Regions from separate parts of the Pseudarthrobacter sp. WHRI 8279 genome, predicted to be linked through region 1. Evidence: riboswitches for the same ligand, from Rfam matches in the RefSeq annotation. Region 1 holds a riboswitch; the other holds the start of a gene.
The links. Region 1 has a riboswitch for cyclic di-AMP ahead of ABRP28_RS05960 (LysM peptidoglycan-binding domain-containing protein). Riboswitches for the same ligand answer to the same signal wherever they lie in the genome.

Region 1 (7,068 bases):
GACGATTCGCAGGCAGGACCGGGACCGGCGGTACTGCCCGCGGGACCGGGCTGAATGCAGCCCGTCGGACGCCCGGCACAACGGGTGCCGCAGGTGCCAGGCCTGGCGGCATGGCCGGCAGGATCATGGGAATGCTCCGGCGGCGCTAAGCCGCCGCCGCATCCACAAAAGCAGGTACCGGATTCTCCGGCACCTGCTTTTTGGTCCTTAAAGCCATGCGCGAGCTCGTTGTCCTCGGCACCGCCTCCCAGGTCCCCACCCGGACCCGGAACCATAACGGCTACCTCCTGCGCTGGGACGGCGAGGGCCTGCTGTTCGATCCTGGCGAGGGAACGCAGCGCCAAATGATCCACGCCGGGGTCTCAACGAACATGATCACCCGCATCTGCCTCACCCACGTTCACGGCGACCACTGCTTCGGGCTGCCGGGGGTGCTTTCGCGCATGGCCCTCGACGCCGTGCCCCATCCGGTCCATCTGCACTATCCATCCACCGGCGGGGACATGGTCCGCGCCCTTGTATCCGTCAGCACACCGGGTATCGACCTCAGGCTGCACCCGCACGGCGAAGCCGGAGCGGTGGCAGAAGGACTGGAAGTCCGGCCCCTCAAACACCGGATAGAGACCTACGGCTACCGCCTGGCCGAACCGGACGGCCGGACCCTGCTGCCGGAACGCCTGCAGGCGGCAGGGATATCCGGGCCGGACGCAGGGCGGCTGCAGCGCCAAGGGAGCCTGGGCGGCGTGCAGCTTGAAGACGTCAGCGTCGCCCGGCCGGGCCAGCGATTCGCCTTCGTAATGGACACCGCGCCCTGTCCGGGCGCAGAGGAACTTGCCGACGGCGCCGACCTCCTCGTCGCCGAGTCGACCTTCGCTGACGACGACGCCGGGTTGGCCGGCCAGTACCGCCACCTCACAGCCGGGCAGGCCGGAGAGTTGGCGGCACGTTCCGGCGCCCGCACCCTGGTGCTCACGCACTTCTCCTCACGGTACGGCGACGACGCCTCACTGCTCCTGGCCCAGGCCGGTGCCCGCGCGGGTTCTGCTGCAGTCATCGCGGCTGAGGACCTGCAGCGCATCCCCTTCCCCCGGCGGCGGCGCTTATCCCACGGCCCCGCACTGCGCCCCGGGCCAGTCGATGCAACAAAGCCACGTCCCTCAGCCAGCCCAGTTAGCCTTGGAGGCCACTCATGAGCGCAGCTTCAGAAGAAGTCTCGGACGTTACTGCCCACGGCAAGGAGCCCACCCTCAAGCGGGTGCTGGGACCCAAGCTCCTGCTGCTGTTCATTGTGGGCGACATCCTCGGCGCCGGCGTCTACGCGGTAACCGGGACCATGGCCGGCACCGTAGGGGGAATCGTCTGGCTGCCGTTCCTGCTGGCCTTCGTGGTGGCAACGCTCACCGCCTTCTCCTACCTCGAACTGGTCACGCAGTATCCGCAGGCCGCGGGTGCCGCGCTGTACACGCACAAGGCCTTCGGGATCCACTTCGTCACCTTCCTGGTGGCATTTGCCGTGGTCTGCTCGGGAATCACCAGCGCGTCCACGTCTGCGAACGTCCTGGCGCAGAACTTCTTCGGCGGCCTTGAGATCAATGGCTGGATGGGCAAACCGGGGCAGGGCGTGATTACCGCGGTGGCCCTTGGATTCATGCTCCTCCTGGCTGCCATCAACCTGCGTGGCGTGGGGGAGAGCGTCAAGTTCAATGTTGTGCTCACAGTGGTGGAGATGGCAGCACTGTGCATCGTGATCGGTGTCGGGTTCTTTGTCATGGCCCAGGGGACGGGAAACCCGGGCGAGATCTTCGTCTTCAACGACTCCCAGGACAAGGGGCTCTTCCTCGCCGTGACCGCAGCGACGTCCATCGCGTTCTTCGCCATGGTGGGCTTCGAGGATTCGGTCAACATGGTGGAAGAGACCCAGAACCCCGAAAAGATCTTTCCCCGCACCATGCTCACCGGCCTGGGCATAGCAGTGCTGCTGTACATGCTGGTAGCTGTGTCCGTGGTGAGCGTCCTTTCGCCCACGGAGCTCGAGGGCATCCGGGAAGCTGAAGGCGCTGCCCTGCTGGAAGTGGTCCACAAGGGCTCGCCGGACTTCCCGATCGACAGGGTCTTCCCCTTCCTGGCCGTCTTCGCCGTCGCCAACACGGCACTCATCAACATGCTCATGGCCAGCCGGCTGATTTACGGCATGGCCCGCCAGCACGTCCTGCCCGGCGCCTTGGGGAAAGTCCTTCCGGTCCGGCGCACCCCGTGGGCGGGGATCGCCTTCTCCACTGTCCTGGCCCTGGGCCTCATCCTGTATGTCACCAGTGATCCCGAAAGCAACATCGTGGCCAACCTGTCCGGCACCACCGCCTTCCTGTTGCTTTGTGTCTTCACGGTGGTCAACGTGGCCTGCCTGGTGCTGCGCCGCAAGCGGGATCCCCACCGCAAAGTGTTCTTCACATCCCCGGGCCCTCTGCCGCTCGTGGCCGCGCTGCTCTGCGCCTTCCTGGCCGGCCCGTGGGTCGGCAGGAACATCATCCAGTACCAGATTGCCGGCGGACTGATGGCCATTGGAGTCATCCTGTGGCTTATCACCTGGCTGATCAACCGGCGCGCCAACGACGGCGATAGGGTTGATCCATGACTGCAGCAGCAGAATCAACTGTCACCTTCGAAGGCCTTTTTGCCCGCGACCTCCCGGAACTCTCCGTTCCCTGGCAGGCAGAGGAAGCGCCGGAACCCTCGCTCCTGGTCCTTAACGAAGCACTGGCCGGTGAGCTGGGGCTGGCTCCCGAATACCTGCGGACCACCGAAGGCGTTCGGCTCCTCCTGGGCAACCATGTCCCGGCCGGCGCCACGCCCGTGGCCCAGGCATACGCCGGGCACCAGTTCGGCGGTTACTCGCCGCTGCTCGGCGACGGCCGGGCACTCCTGCTCGGCGAACTGCCGGACGGCGGCGGCCGTCTGCGGGACGTGCACCTCAAAGGCTCCGGCCGCACACCTTTTGCCCGGGCAGGCGACGGCCGCGCCGTCGTCGGCCCCATGCTGCGCGAATACCTGGTGAGCGAGGCAATGCATGCCTTGAACATTCCCACCACACGGGCTTTGGCCGTTGTGGCCACAGGACGCCCGGTGCGGCGGGACACCATGCTGCCCGGCGCCGTCCTCGCCCGGGTGGCCAGCAGCCACCTCCGGGTGGGCAGTTTCCAATATGCCCGGGCCACGGACAACATGGAGCTCCTGCGCCGGCTCGCGGACCACGCCATCAGCAGGCACTACCCGGCCGCAGCGCAGGCCGAAAATCCCTACCTGGAACTGTTCGCCTCGGTGGTGGCTGCCCAGGCCGGGCTGGTGGCCCGGTGGATGCTGGTGGGGTTTGTGCACGGCGTCATGAACACGGACAACATGACCATTTCGGGCGAAACCATCGACTACGGGCCCTGCGCCTTCATGGATGCTTTCAACCCCGGTGCCGTGTACAGCTCCATCGACGTCGGCGGGCGCTACGCCTACGCCAACCAGCCGGTGGTGGCCGAGTGGAACCTGGCGCGGCTGGCGGAGGCGATGCTGCCGCTCTTCCACGAGGACCAGGAACAGGCAGTCGCGCCCGCAGTGGAGGCGCTGGGGAAGTTCCGCAGCCAGTACAGCGACGCCTGGTTCGACGGCATGAAGGCAAAGCTGGGCATCGCCGCCGGCCCGGCCGGAAGTGAAGAAGGCGACGAGGCATCGGAACTGGTGGACGGGGTCATCGGCCTGCTCAAGGACGGACCTGTCGATTACACACAGTTCTTCCGGAGCCTTGGCCAGGCAGCCAGGGGAAACACCAGGCCGGCGCGAGGCATGGTCCTGGACCTCGCCGCCTTTGATGCTTGGGCTGAGCGCTGGGCCCGCCTCAAGCCCGACGCCGGTCTGATGGACAGCGTCAACCCGGTGTACATTCCCCGGAACCATCTGGTGGAGGAAGCGCTGGCAGCAGCAACGGAGGGGGACATGGGCCCCTTCAGCCGCCTTTTGGAGGTGGTGAGGTCCCCGTTCGAGGAACGCGAGGGGCTGGAGCGCTATACCGAAGGTCCGCCGGAAGACTTCGGCACCTACCGGACCTTCTGCGGTACCTGAGGCGGGCACGGGAGAACCGCGCGGAGGAAGTCCCGGGGAGACAGAACAAGGGCGGCAGCCGGGAGAACCCGGCTGCCGCCCTTGTCTCGAGTGGCCTGGCCCTTACGGGCCAGCTGCGCCTGTGTCCGTGGTGACTATGCCACGCGGACGAAGGAAGCGCCGCTGAGCCAGCTGATGGAGTGAACCTCGGTCTGGTTGCCGTTCACGCCGCCGCTGACAACCTGGCCGTCGCCGGCGTAGACGCCCACGTGGCCGGCGGTGATCACCAGGTCGCCGGGGGCGGGGGTGCCCACGGTGGTGCCGTACTGGTAGAACTGGCCGGGGGCAAGGTCGCCGACGGACTTGCCGACCGTGCGCAGGGCCTTCTCCACCATGGCGGTGCAGTCCTGGATCTGGCCCAGCTGGCCGTAGGCGTTGGCCAGGATGGCTGCTCCGGCGCCGCTGCCGGTGGCTGCAACCGGGGCGGACGCGTAGGACATGTTCATGCCGGTGTTAGCCGGGGTGGTAACAGCAGCGGTCTGGACCGGTGCCGGTGCTGCAGCAGGTGCAACGTAGGCTGCGGCCGGGGCGGCAGCAGCGGTTCCGGCGGCGGGAATCTGGATCTGGTCACCGGGGTAGATGATCGTGGAGACAGAAAGCCCGTTGGCCGACAGGACGTCATTCAGGCTGACGCCGTAAGCGGTGGCAATGGCACCAAGGGTGTCGCCCGATACAACCGTGTGGGTGTTGCCGGCTGCCGCGGCGGGGGCCGCGGCTGCCGGAGCAGGGGCGGCGTAAGCCTGGACGCTAGCGGTCTCGGTGGTGTCCGGACCGTTCACACCGGCGTGAGCCGGGGCTCCGACGCCGAAGGCAATGCCGGAGGCTGCTGCCACGGCGAGAGCCGGACGGCCCAGGGACTTGGCCGAAACAGCCAGTCCTTCGATCGCGATGGAGCGGGCCGGGGTTGCGCGGTGACGGGCGGTGGTGGAATTTTTTGACACAGTTGATCGCCTCTCCCATGCCTGCGGGGTGAGCTGTCGGGTTCGGGTTGGAGATACCCGGCCGGCAACACCTCCGAAGGGAACGGACGCGCTATCGACTTAACCCCAAGGCCTTCAAAAGGCCGCGGAAACTTGGTTCCCCCGTCCCTGCCAGCTGGAAAGCGTTGGTTCCCGGGTCAGTGGCAGGGCTCGGCATTCTGACGGGGAATGTCCCGTCTGGGAGGGACACCTGAAGACCATAACCCGACTTACCACCCATTGTCACATTTAGATAACATGCGAGGCGCGGCTCTCGATTACGCAATCAACTGGATTTCCCGGTGCCACGGCGTTCCAGCCCGGGCGGGCAGGCGCGCCGATTTGTGGGGACGTGTTATTTATCACAAAGACGTTAAGGAGGGACCGAGCCTGCCCGGCGACCTTGTTCTTCACGTGCCCGGGGAGGAGTATGTTCGGCACCCCACGAGGAGGCATTGCGATGCAGCTTGGCAAGTATGAGAGATACCTGATTGAGGAATTCTTCGACGATTACAAGTCCGGCGCGCTGAGCCAGCGCACCTTTACCCGGCGGGTTGCCTTCATTACCGGCAGCATGGCGGCAGCGTCGGCGGCGATGCTGCTGGTGGGCTGTACCCCCAGCGAGGTGCCGCGGAGCACCGATCCCATGCCCACCCCGGAACCGTCCCCTACGTCCGCTGCCGGGACCCTCGGGACTGCGGGATCGGGTGCGGTCCCCGGGGCAAAGAGCCCGCTCTCCGTTCCGGAGGGGGCGCCAGGATTGACGACGGCGTCCGTCCAGTTTCCGTCCGGCGGCGCCTCCGTCAGTGCCTACCTGGCCAGGCCGGAGCGGGACGGTCGCAGTCCTGCCGTGCTGATCTGCCACGAGAACCGCGGACTGACGCCCCACATCGAAGACGTGGCCCGCCGCTTCGCGAAGGAGGGGTACGCCGCCCTCGCGCTTGACCTGCTCAGCCGTGAAGGCGGGACGGCCGGAATGGACCGCGACGCCGTACCCGGCGCCCTCACCCAGGCCGGCGCCCAGCGGCACGTGGCCGACTTCGCAGCAGCCCTGGAGTATCTCCAGGCCCAGGACTTCGTGGATGGCGGACGCATCGCCATGACCGGCTATTGCTTCGGTGGCGGCATCACCTGGCAGGCGGCAGCGGAACTGGACGGGCTGAAAGCCACCGCGGCGTTTTACGGGCCCGCCCCGGACCTGGCCAAAGTGCCGGACATCAGGGCAGCCGTTTTCGGCGTCTACGCTGAACTGGACCAACGCATCACCGGCCCTATGCCTGCACTCAAGGATGCGCTGGCAGCCTCCGGCGTTGTCCACCAGCTCACGGTCTACCCCGGCGTGGACCATGCCTTCCACAACGACACCGGGGACCGCTACAACGAAGCCCAGGCCACGGCCGCGTGGAACGACACCCTTGCCTGGTTTGACCAGCACCTGTAAAAAAACCCGCGTCCCGGCCCTGGTCGATGAAACGGAACTTCCTCCGCTCCATAACGATGTAGAAACGTCCGCCTTCAACCTGCCGATCAAGGCGGTAGGCTTCCGGACTATGTCCCGGTTCGTTACCAAATCCAGGGCGCCCCTGCCCGTGGCGCTTCTTTCGTGTGCCCTGGCAGGAAGTCTGTGGCTGGTGCCGGCAGCCTCCGCGGACAGCAGTCCCGGGGATTACCCGTCCTGGGAGGAGGTGCAAGGCGCGAAGGAAAGCGAGGCCGGAAAGGCCGCGGAAATCGCCAAGATTGATGGCCTGCTCTACAGCCTCCAGGAGCAATCCGAGGCCGCCGGCTCCGCTGCGGTGCAGGCGGCGGCGGAGTATGCAGGCACCGACGCGGCATTGCAGGCCGCCGCCGCCAGGGTGGAGGCCCTTGCAGCGCAGGCCGCACAGGCTGACTCGGAGCTGGTCCAGTACAGGAAGGAACTTGGTGCGCTGGCGGCCCAGTCATACAAGACCGGCGGCACGAACATGGG
Region 2 (7,068 bases), 1.4 Mb from region 1:
AGGGTGTCATGGACGTAACGCTACAGCTCCCGCACCCTCCGGCGTGAACGTTGCTCCGCGGAGCCCTTGAATGGCTCTGCGGGGCGGGTTAAAGCAGGAATAGGGCGGTGGGCAGGATAACCTTGAGGGATAGACCAACACGGTCTGCAGCCGCCATACCCTAAACCCGCACAGCAATGCGGATGCGGTGGCGGGCGGCCGTGTCAAAAGACGCAGAACGAAGAAGGTTGATTACGTGCCTACCGGCAAGGTCAAGTGGTATGACAAGGACAAGGGCTTTGGTTTCCTCGCGGGCGAGGACGGCCAGGAGGTATTCCTGCCTAAATCGTCGCTGCCCGAGGGCGTAACAGAGCTTAAGGCCGGCACCAGGGTTGAATTTGGTGTGGCTGACGGCCGGAAGGGCGCCCAGGCCCTGGGCCTGCGCGTGCTGGACAAGACACCCTCCATTGCCAAGGCAAAGCGGCCCAGTGCCAAGGACCTCGCTCCTCTCGTGCAGGATCTGGTGACGGTCCTGGACAATCTGTCCGGAACCCTCTCCGCAGGCAAATACCCGGAAGGCAACAAGGGCAAGGCCATCGCCGCTGCCCTGCGTAAGGTTGCCGACGAGCTGGACGTTTAGGCACTGATGAACCCCGAAGCTGAACAGCCGGTCCCAGCTGTGCCGGAACAGGACGGCACGACGACGGGTGGCCCGGGCGCCGCCGGCCCGGCCGTTGCAGGGGCCAGGGCTGTGTCCAAGCGCCGAGCGGGCGTCCCGGCATGGCGCACAGGGAAGCCGGATGCCTTCCTCGCCGCTGCCGTGGACACGGCGCGTTCGGCTGTGGAGGAAATAACGGCTGCGCCCACCATTGGCCGCCATCTGGCTGCCAAAAGCGAGGGCGACCGCCTGGTAACGCACCTGTTTGAATCCAGGTTGCCTGGCTACCTGGGCTGGCAGTGGTATGCGGTACTTACCCGCAACTCCCGCTCCAAGGTGGTCACGGTCAGCGAGCTCGGCCTGCTGCCGTCGGAAGATTCGATCCTTGCCCCGGAGTGGGTGCCGTGGGCTGAACGCGTCCGGCCCGAGGACGAGCAGGAACAGGACCAGGAGCAGGACCAGGTACGGGTAGGGAAACCGGAAACTGGCGGGCAGGAAACCAATCCGGCAGAAGGCGAGGCCCATGACGGCGCCCCGGGGGCCGGGAGCCAGGACGCGGCCGCAACGGAGCCTGCCGGAACCGGGCCCGTCGTTGGGCCTGCTGAAGCCGGAGCCGCCGCCCCTGGTGCGCCCGGCCCGTTCGCGGAAGCGCAGCCTGTAGAAGCCCAGCCCGTAGAAGCCCAGCCCACTGAAGACAGCGCCGCCAAGCCTTAGGCAGGCCGCACCCCAGGACGCAGTCTTCACCACGTACACAAAGGCGCCGCCCGGAACTGTTCCCGGGCGGCGCCGTCGTACATTAATGCCCTGCCCAGCTCGGTAAGGCCCGGCAGCTCGGTAACGCCCCCAGTTCGGTGAGCCGCGACCCTTTGGTGAGCCGCGGCCGGACTGCCGGCGGACCGCTACTTGCGCAGTTCGCCCACCACGAAGTCGATGCTGGCCAGCAGCGCAGAAACGTCGTCGGGCTCGATGGCCACGAAAGTGGCAATGCGCAGCTGGTTGCGGCCGAGCTTGCGGTAGGGCTCGGTGTCCACGACGCCGTTGGCCCGCAGGACCTTTGCCACCACGGCTGCATCCACTGACTCGTCAAAGTCGATGGTGGCGATGACGTTGGAGCGCTCGTCCGGGTTGGTGACGAACGGGGTGGCGAATTCGGAAGCTTCGGCCCAGCTGTAGATGCGGCCGGCGGAATCGGCAGTGCGCGCGGCGGCGAAGTCCAGGCCGCCGTTGGCGTTCAGCCACTGCACCTGTGCATCCAGTGTCACCAGGGTGGACAGCGACGGCGTGTTGTAGGTCTGGTTCAGCCGTGAGTTGTCGATTGCGGTCTGCAGGTCGAGGAAATCGGGGATCCAGCGGTCGGTGGACTTGATACGCGCCGCGCGGTCCAGGGCGGCGGGGGAGAACAGGCCAAGCCAGAGTCCGCCGTCGGAGGCAAAGTTCTTCTGCGGGGCGAAGTAGTAGACGTCGCTCTCCGCCACGTCCACGTCCAGGCCGCCGGCGGCCGACGTCGCGTCGACCAGCACCAGCGCGCCCTCGTCGGCACCCGCTACCCGCTTCACGGGGGCGGAGACGCCCGTGGAAGTCTCGTTCTGCGGCCAGGCGTAGGCATCGACACCCGCTTCAGCCTGGGCAGCAGGGCGCGTACCTGGTTCGGATTTGATGATTGATGAGGCATCCAGGAAGGGCGCCTTGTTGGTGGCGGCAGCGAACTTGGACCCGAATTCACCGAACGAGAGGTGCTGGGCCTTCTGCTCCACCAGGCCGAAGCTGGCAATGTCCCAGAACGCAGTGGAACCGCCGACGCCGAGGACCACTTCATAGCCCTCGGGGGCACGGAAGAACTGGCTGAGGCCCTCGCGTACGGACCCGACCAGGTTTTTCACCGGAGCCTGCCGGTGCGAGGTTCCGAGGATGGTTTTGGAAGCAGCGGAAAGCGCATCGATCTGCTCCTGCCGGACCTTTGACGGGCCGGCGCCGAACCGTCCGTCCTTGGGCAGGAGGTCGGCGGGAATAGTGATGCTGTTTTCGCTCACAGGTGCTCCAATGTCGGCGTGGACGCGGTTGGGGTCCGGACGGGTGGTTGGTTGGCGGACAGTCGGCTGTGACTGCGACTTTCGGCCCCCCTCATTCTGCCTGAACAGGCGGTGGGGCGGGAACCGGCACCGTCATAGTCCAGAAATTGAGACAGAGACCAAGACGTTGGGACGGGCCCCGGCGGCGGCCGCCAACTATTCGGACAAAGTCAAAATAGGCTAAGCTTTCCAACGGACTACGTCGCGCGGATGGCGATATACGGTGGGACAACGCAAGGTACTGCGCTCGAGGAGCTGAGCTGGATGACGGATCTGATCGACACTACGGAGATGTACCTTCGGACCATCTTGGAGCTTGAGGAAGAGAACATCGTTGCCCTCCGGGCCCGGATCGCCGAACGCCTGCGCCACTCAGGACCCACGGTCTCCCAGACCATCGGCAGGATGGAGCGGGATGGCCTGGTGGTTGTCTCCGGCGACCGGCACCTGGAGCTGACGGAAACCGGCCGGAAGCGCGCTACCGAAGTGATGCGCAAGCACCGGCTGGCGGAGCGGCTGCTGGCGGACGTTATCGGCCTGGACTGGGCGTACGTCCATGACGAAGCCTGCCGCTGGGAGCATGTTATGAGCGAACGCGTGGAGCGGCGCATCTACGAACTGCTTGACCATCCGACCGAGTCACCGTACGGAAACCCTATCCCTGGCCTGGCTGCCCTTGGGGGCCAGGCGTCCGCAGGCTTCGCTGACGGCGCCATCAGCCTGCTTGAAGCAATGAAGTCCTATGGCCCGGCGTCGGAGGTGACCGTAAGCCGGTTGGCTGAGCCGATCCAGGTGGAGCCCGAGCTGCTGGTCCAGCTGGATGAGGGCGGAATCCGTCCGGGAGCCGCAGTCTCGCTGGAGCGGGTGGGGGACTACATTTCGGTCCGGGTGCCCGGCATCGAAGGTGCGCTGGAGTTGCCGCCTGAGGTGGCGGCCCACGTCTTCGTCGCCATCCGGTAACTCTCCCGTTGTACCCGCTCGGAGCGCATCAGCCAAAGATAACGGAATTGTTACTTCGAGCCTTCTGGCCCTATAGTTAAACGCAAGCGTAGATACTAAAGCGTTACCTGATCCGGAGCCGAGCTCTGCCAGCGGATCAGGTGCACGAGTCATTACTGGCAGAGGCGGGGGAACCACAACCGGCAGACGGGGGACTGCCTTGGGGTGAAGTCCGTCAGCAGCAAGCCTCTTCCAGTGAAGGATCCTTCCGGGGATACCTCTGTGCCGGGCTTGCCTAGGCGGACCGGGTCTTTGAACTCTCTGACCCGAATCCGACAGCTAACTTCGCAGGCTTTCCAGAGAGGAACCCTTCTTGTCCATAGAGACCCCCAAGGGGCGCCGCCGCGCGGCGTCTCCCGTTTCAACGCCGCGCGTTGTCGAGGTCATCACCACGGAACGCCCCCGCGATCCGCACCGTGACGCCCGCCGCCGTCGAGGACCCTTCCGGCAGATCACCGAATTTGCCGCAGCCAGCGGGATCGCACAGAAGGCCGGAATCGCTCTTGCTGCCACCGGCCTGGTGTTGACAGTGACCGTTCCGGCAACAAGTCCCGTCATGGCAACCGACAACGCAAGCGGCGTTACCCCGGTGGCAGCATCTGCTGTTACCCCGCAGCCGCAGGTATCCGCGGAGGCCGGCGCCCAGATCGACTTCAGCCGCTCTGCCGTGGTGACCCAGGCAGACCCCGATGGCAAGCTGAAGCAGCTGCTCAGCGCCCAGTCCGCAGGTTCGGTGTCCCGCGCGGCCTCGGCCGGAAGCCTCGGCGCTCCGCTGGCCGCGCTCTCCACTGCCTCCGCGTTCGGTTACCGGGTCAGCCCCATCACCGGCGGCGCGGGTGACTTCCACCGCGGCCAGGACTACGTTGCCCAATGCGGCACCTCGGTGCTGGCGGCTGCCACCGGCACCGTAACGTTCGTGGGCTGGCACCAGTACGGCGGTGGAAACCGGGTGGTGGTGGACCATGGCAACGGCCTGGAAACCACGTACAACCACCTTTCGTCCATCAGCGTCACGGAGGGACAGACGGTCTCCCGGGGCGATGTCCTGGCCCTCAGCGGAACCACGGGTGCTTCCACCGGCTGCCACCTTCACTTCGAGGTGCAGGTCAACGGCGAAGTCGTCGATCCCACGGGCTGGCTGTAGTCAAATGATGGTTTGCTATCGAATCATCGTGACCCGCCGTGACCTGAATGTGACATTCACCGAAAACTGCTGTACCGTCTAACTCGCGTCAACTTTTCCGAAGTTGACGCTCTTGTGCGGATTGCCTAGCTCTGCCACCGCTCAAGGTCCGTTCGCATTTCATCGTCTGGCAGGGGCGGGGGAACCAATTTTGGTCTTTGCTTCAGCGAAGGCCTTGGGGTTAAGTCGCAAAACTTCCTTGGAAGCCGCGCGGCCGGGTGACTCCCATCCGAATCCGACAGCTCACCTCGCAGGCATTGGGAGAGGCTACCTTCGTGTCTTCACGCCATCATTCTGCGCGCCACCGTGCGCAAACGGTTCGTACCAACCCCTTGGACACAGTGTCCAAGGCTGTTAGTGCCAATGCCGGGACAGTAGGTCGCCAGGCTGCGGTTATCGCAGCTGCTTCCGGTCTCATCCTCAGCATGGGCCTGCCTGCCAACGCCGCGGACACCACCGCCGGCGTTTCCGCTTCCACCGAGTCCGGGTCTGCCCAGTCCGCCCTGGCGGTCACCGCAGCACCCACCGCGACTGTCTCCTTCGAGCGTCCCGTGGTGAAGACCACCGCCGCACCGAAGCCGGCTCCCGTGCGGGCGCAGTCCACCGATTCGGAGGACCGCGCTGCTGCCGCTACCCGGACGGCCTCCACCGCAGCGGCTCCCGAAGCTGCAGCTGAGAAGCTGGCAGAGACGGTTTCCTCGGCCTCCACCTCCGGCATTGCCGCACTCGCATACACCGGCATCGGCCGTCCCTACGTCTGGGGAGGCACCACCCCCAACGGCTGGGATTGCTCAGGGTTCACCCAGTGGGTCTACGCCCAGGCCGGCATCAGCATCCCGCGCGTCAACGCCTGGACCGCAATGACGCCCACCTCCACTCCGCAGCCGGGTGACCTGGTTATGCAGAACGGTGGCGCGCACGTGGGCATCTACGTGGGCAACGGCATGATGATCAGCGCGCTCAACCCCTCCCAGGGCACGCTCCTCCACTCGGTAGCCGCCACCGGAAGCTCCGCCTTCTTCACGATCAACAAATAGTTCTTGGGCCTTCGGGCCCAAGAACTATTTCTTTGCACCCCTTTCCACACACCACATCCCCGTTCGGGGCCTGCCGGCGTACCCCCAAGATGCCGGCAGGCCCAGACCCCTTGGTGCCCACAACGGCCTGAGGAAAACGAAAGAGAGAACTGATGACTACTCGTGCCACCGCACGGCATCGCGCCGAAGTCACCAAGACCAACTCAATCGCTGTTATTGCCAAGGCTGTTGGCGACAACGCCGGTGGCATGGGCCGCCAGGCAGCGGTTATCGCCGCCGCTTCCGGCCTGGTGCTCACCAGCGGCATCGCTGCAAACGCAGCTGACTCCAGCGTCCAGCGCGACTCTGCCCCCGCGTCCACCCTGGAAGTAGAGTCCTCCGTCGAGGCGCCGATCTCCGCTGCCTCCACCATCGCCATCACCTTCGAAAAGCCGGCCGTTACCACCACGCCCGCGCCTGTCGTCGTTGTCGAGGAAGAGCCCGCGCCTGTTGAGGTCAAGGAAGCCGAGCCGGCTCCGGCCGCCGCCCAGCCTGCTGCAGCCCCCAAGGTAACCGCCAAGGTAACCACAGCCTCCGCGCCCGCTGCAGCTCCTGCTGCTTCCGCCAGCGGCAAGGGCGCAGCCATCCTCTCGGCAGCGTACGCCCAGCTGGGTGTCACCCAGGACTGCACCATGCTGGTCACCAACTCCCTGGCAGCAGTGGGCATCAACTTCCACGACTGGCCCGCAGGCTACCTCTCCCTGGGCCGCACCGTAAGCGCCGCCGAAGCGCAGCCCGGCGACCTGATCTACTACGCAGACGGTGGCGCAGGCATGGCCCACATCGCTGTCTACGCGGGCAACGGCCAGGCCGTCCACGGTGGATACAACGGAAACCAGACGGTCGTCTTCAGCGCCAACGTTGGCTCCGGCCCCGTTTTCATCCGCGTGAACTAATTAGCTCCGCGCTAGGCCGTCCCACAGGGGCGGCACAAGAACCCCTGCCCTGGCGGCAGGGGTTCTTGCTTTTAAACGCCGGTTGGGTGGCTACCGGCCAGGCGCAGCCCCCGGCCGCCCGATACGCCCGCTGGCCCGACACGGCAGTTTTGGGAAACCGCGATTAGCTGATAGTGGGCTTCTATGTTTACTCTTGTGGTGTCGATCC

Region 2: another riboswitch for cyclic di-AMP. It lies ahead of ABRP28_RS19820 (M23 family metallopeptidase); the one in region 1 lies ahead of ABRP28_RS05960 (LysM peptidoglycan-binding domain-containing protein).

The regions. Positions count from the first base shown of each region.
Region 1 covers NZ_CP168162.1:1,324,000-1,331,067, reverse strand. The annotation lists gene ABRP28_RS05980 (hypothetical protein) at 1-149, shown strand, start outside; gene ABRP28_RS05975 (ribonuclease Z) at 216-1,193, shown strand; gene ABRP28_RS05970 (APC family permease) at 1,190-2,632, shown strand; gene ABRP28_RS05965 (protein adenylyltransferase SelO) at 2,629-4,104, shown strand; gene ABRP28_RS05960 (LysM peptidoglycan-binding domain-containing protein) at 4,239-5,084, opposite strand; cyclic di-AMP (ydaO/yuaA leader) riboswitch at 5,088-5,289, opposite strand; gene ABRP28_RS05955 (dienelactone hydrolase family protein) at 5,563-6,543, shown strand; gene ABRP28_RS05950 (lytic transglycosylase domain-containing protein) at 6,734-7,068, shown strand, end outside.
Region 2 covers NZ_CP168162.1:4,312,461-4,319,528, forward strand. The annotation lists gene ABRP28_RS19795 (hypothetical protein) at 1-10, opposite strand, end outside; gene ABRP28_RS19800 (cold-shock protein) at 236-619, shown strand; gene ABRP28_RS19805 (DUF3027 domain-containing protein) at 626-1,351, shown strand; gene serC (phosphoserine transaminase) at 1,537-2,667, opposite strand; gene ABRP28_RS19815 (metal-dependent transcriptional regulator) at 2,971-3,666, shown strand; cyclic di-AMP (ydaO/yuaA leader) riboswitch at 3,773-4,014, shown strand; gene ABRP28_RS19820 (M23 family metallopeptidase) at 4,025-4,849, shown strand; cyclic di-AMP (ydaO/yuaA leader) riboswitch at 4,986-5,159, shown strand; gene ABRP28_RS19825 (NlpC/P60 family protein) at 5,230-5,925, shown strand; gene ABRP28_RS19830 (NlpC/P60 family protein) at 6,078-6,860, shown strand.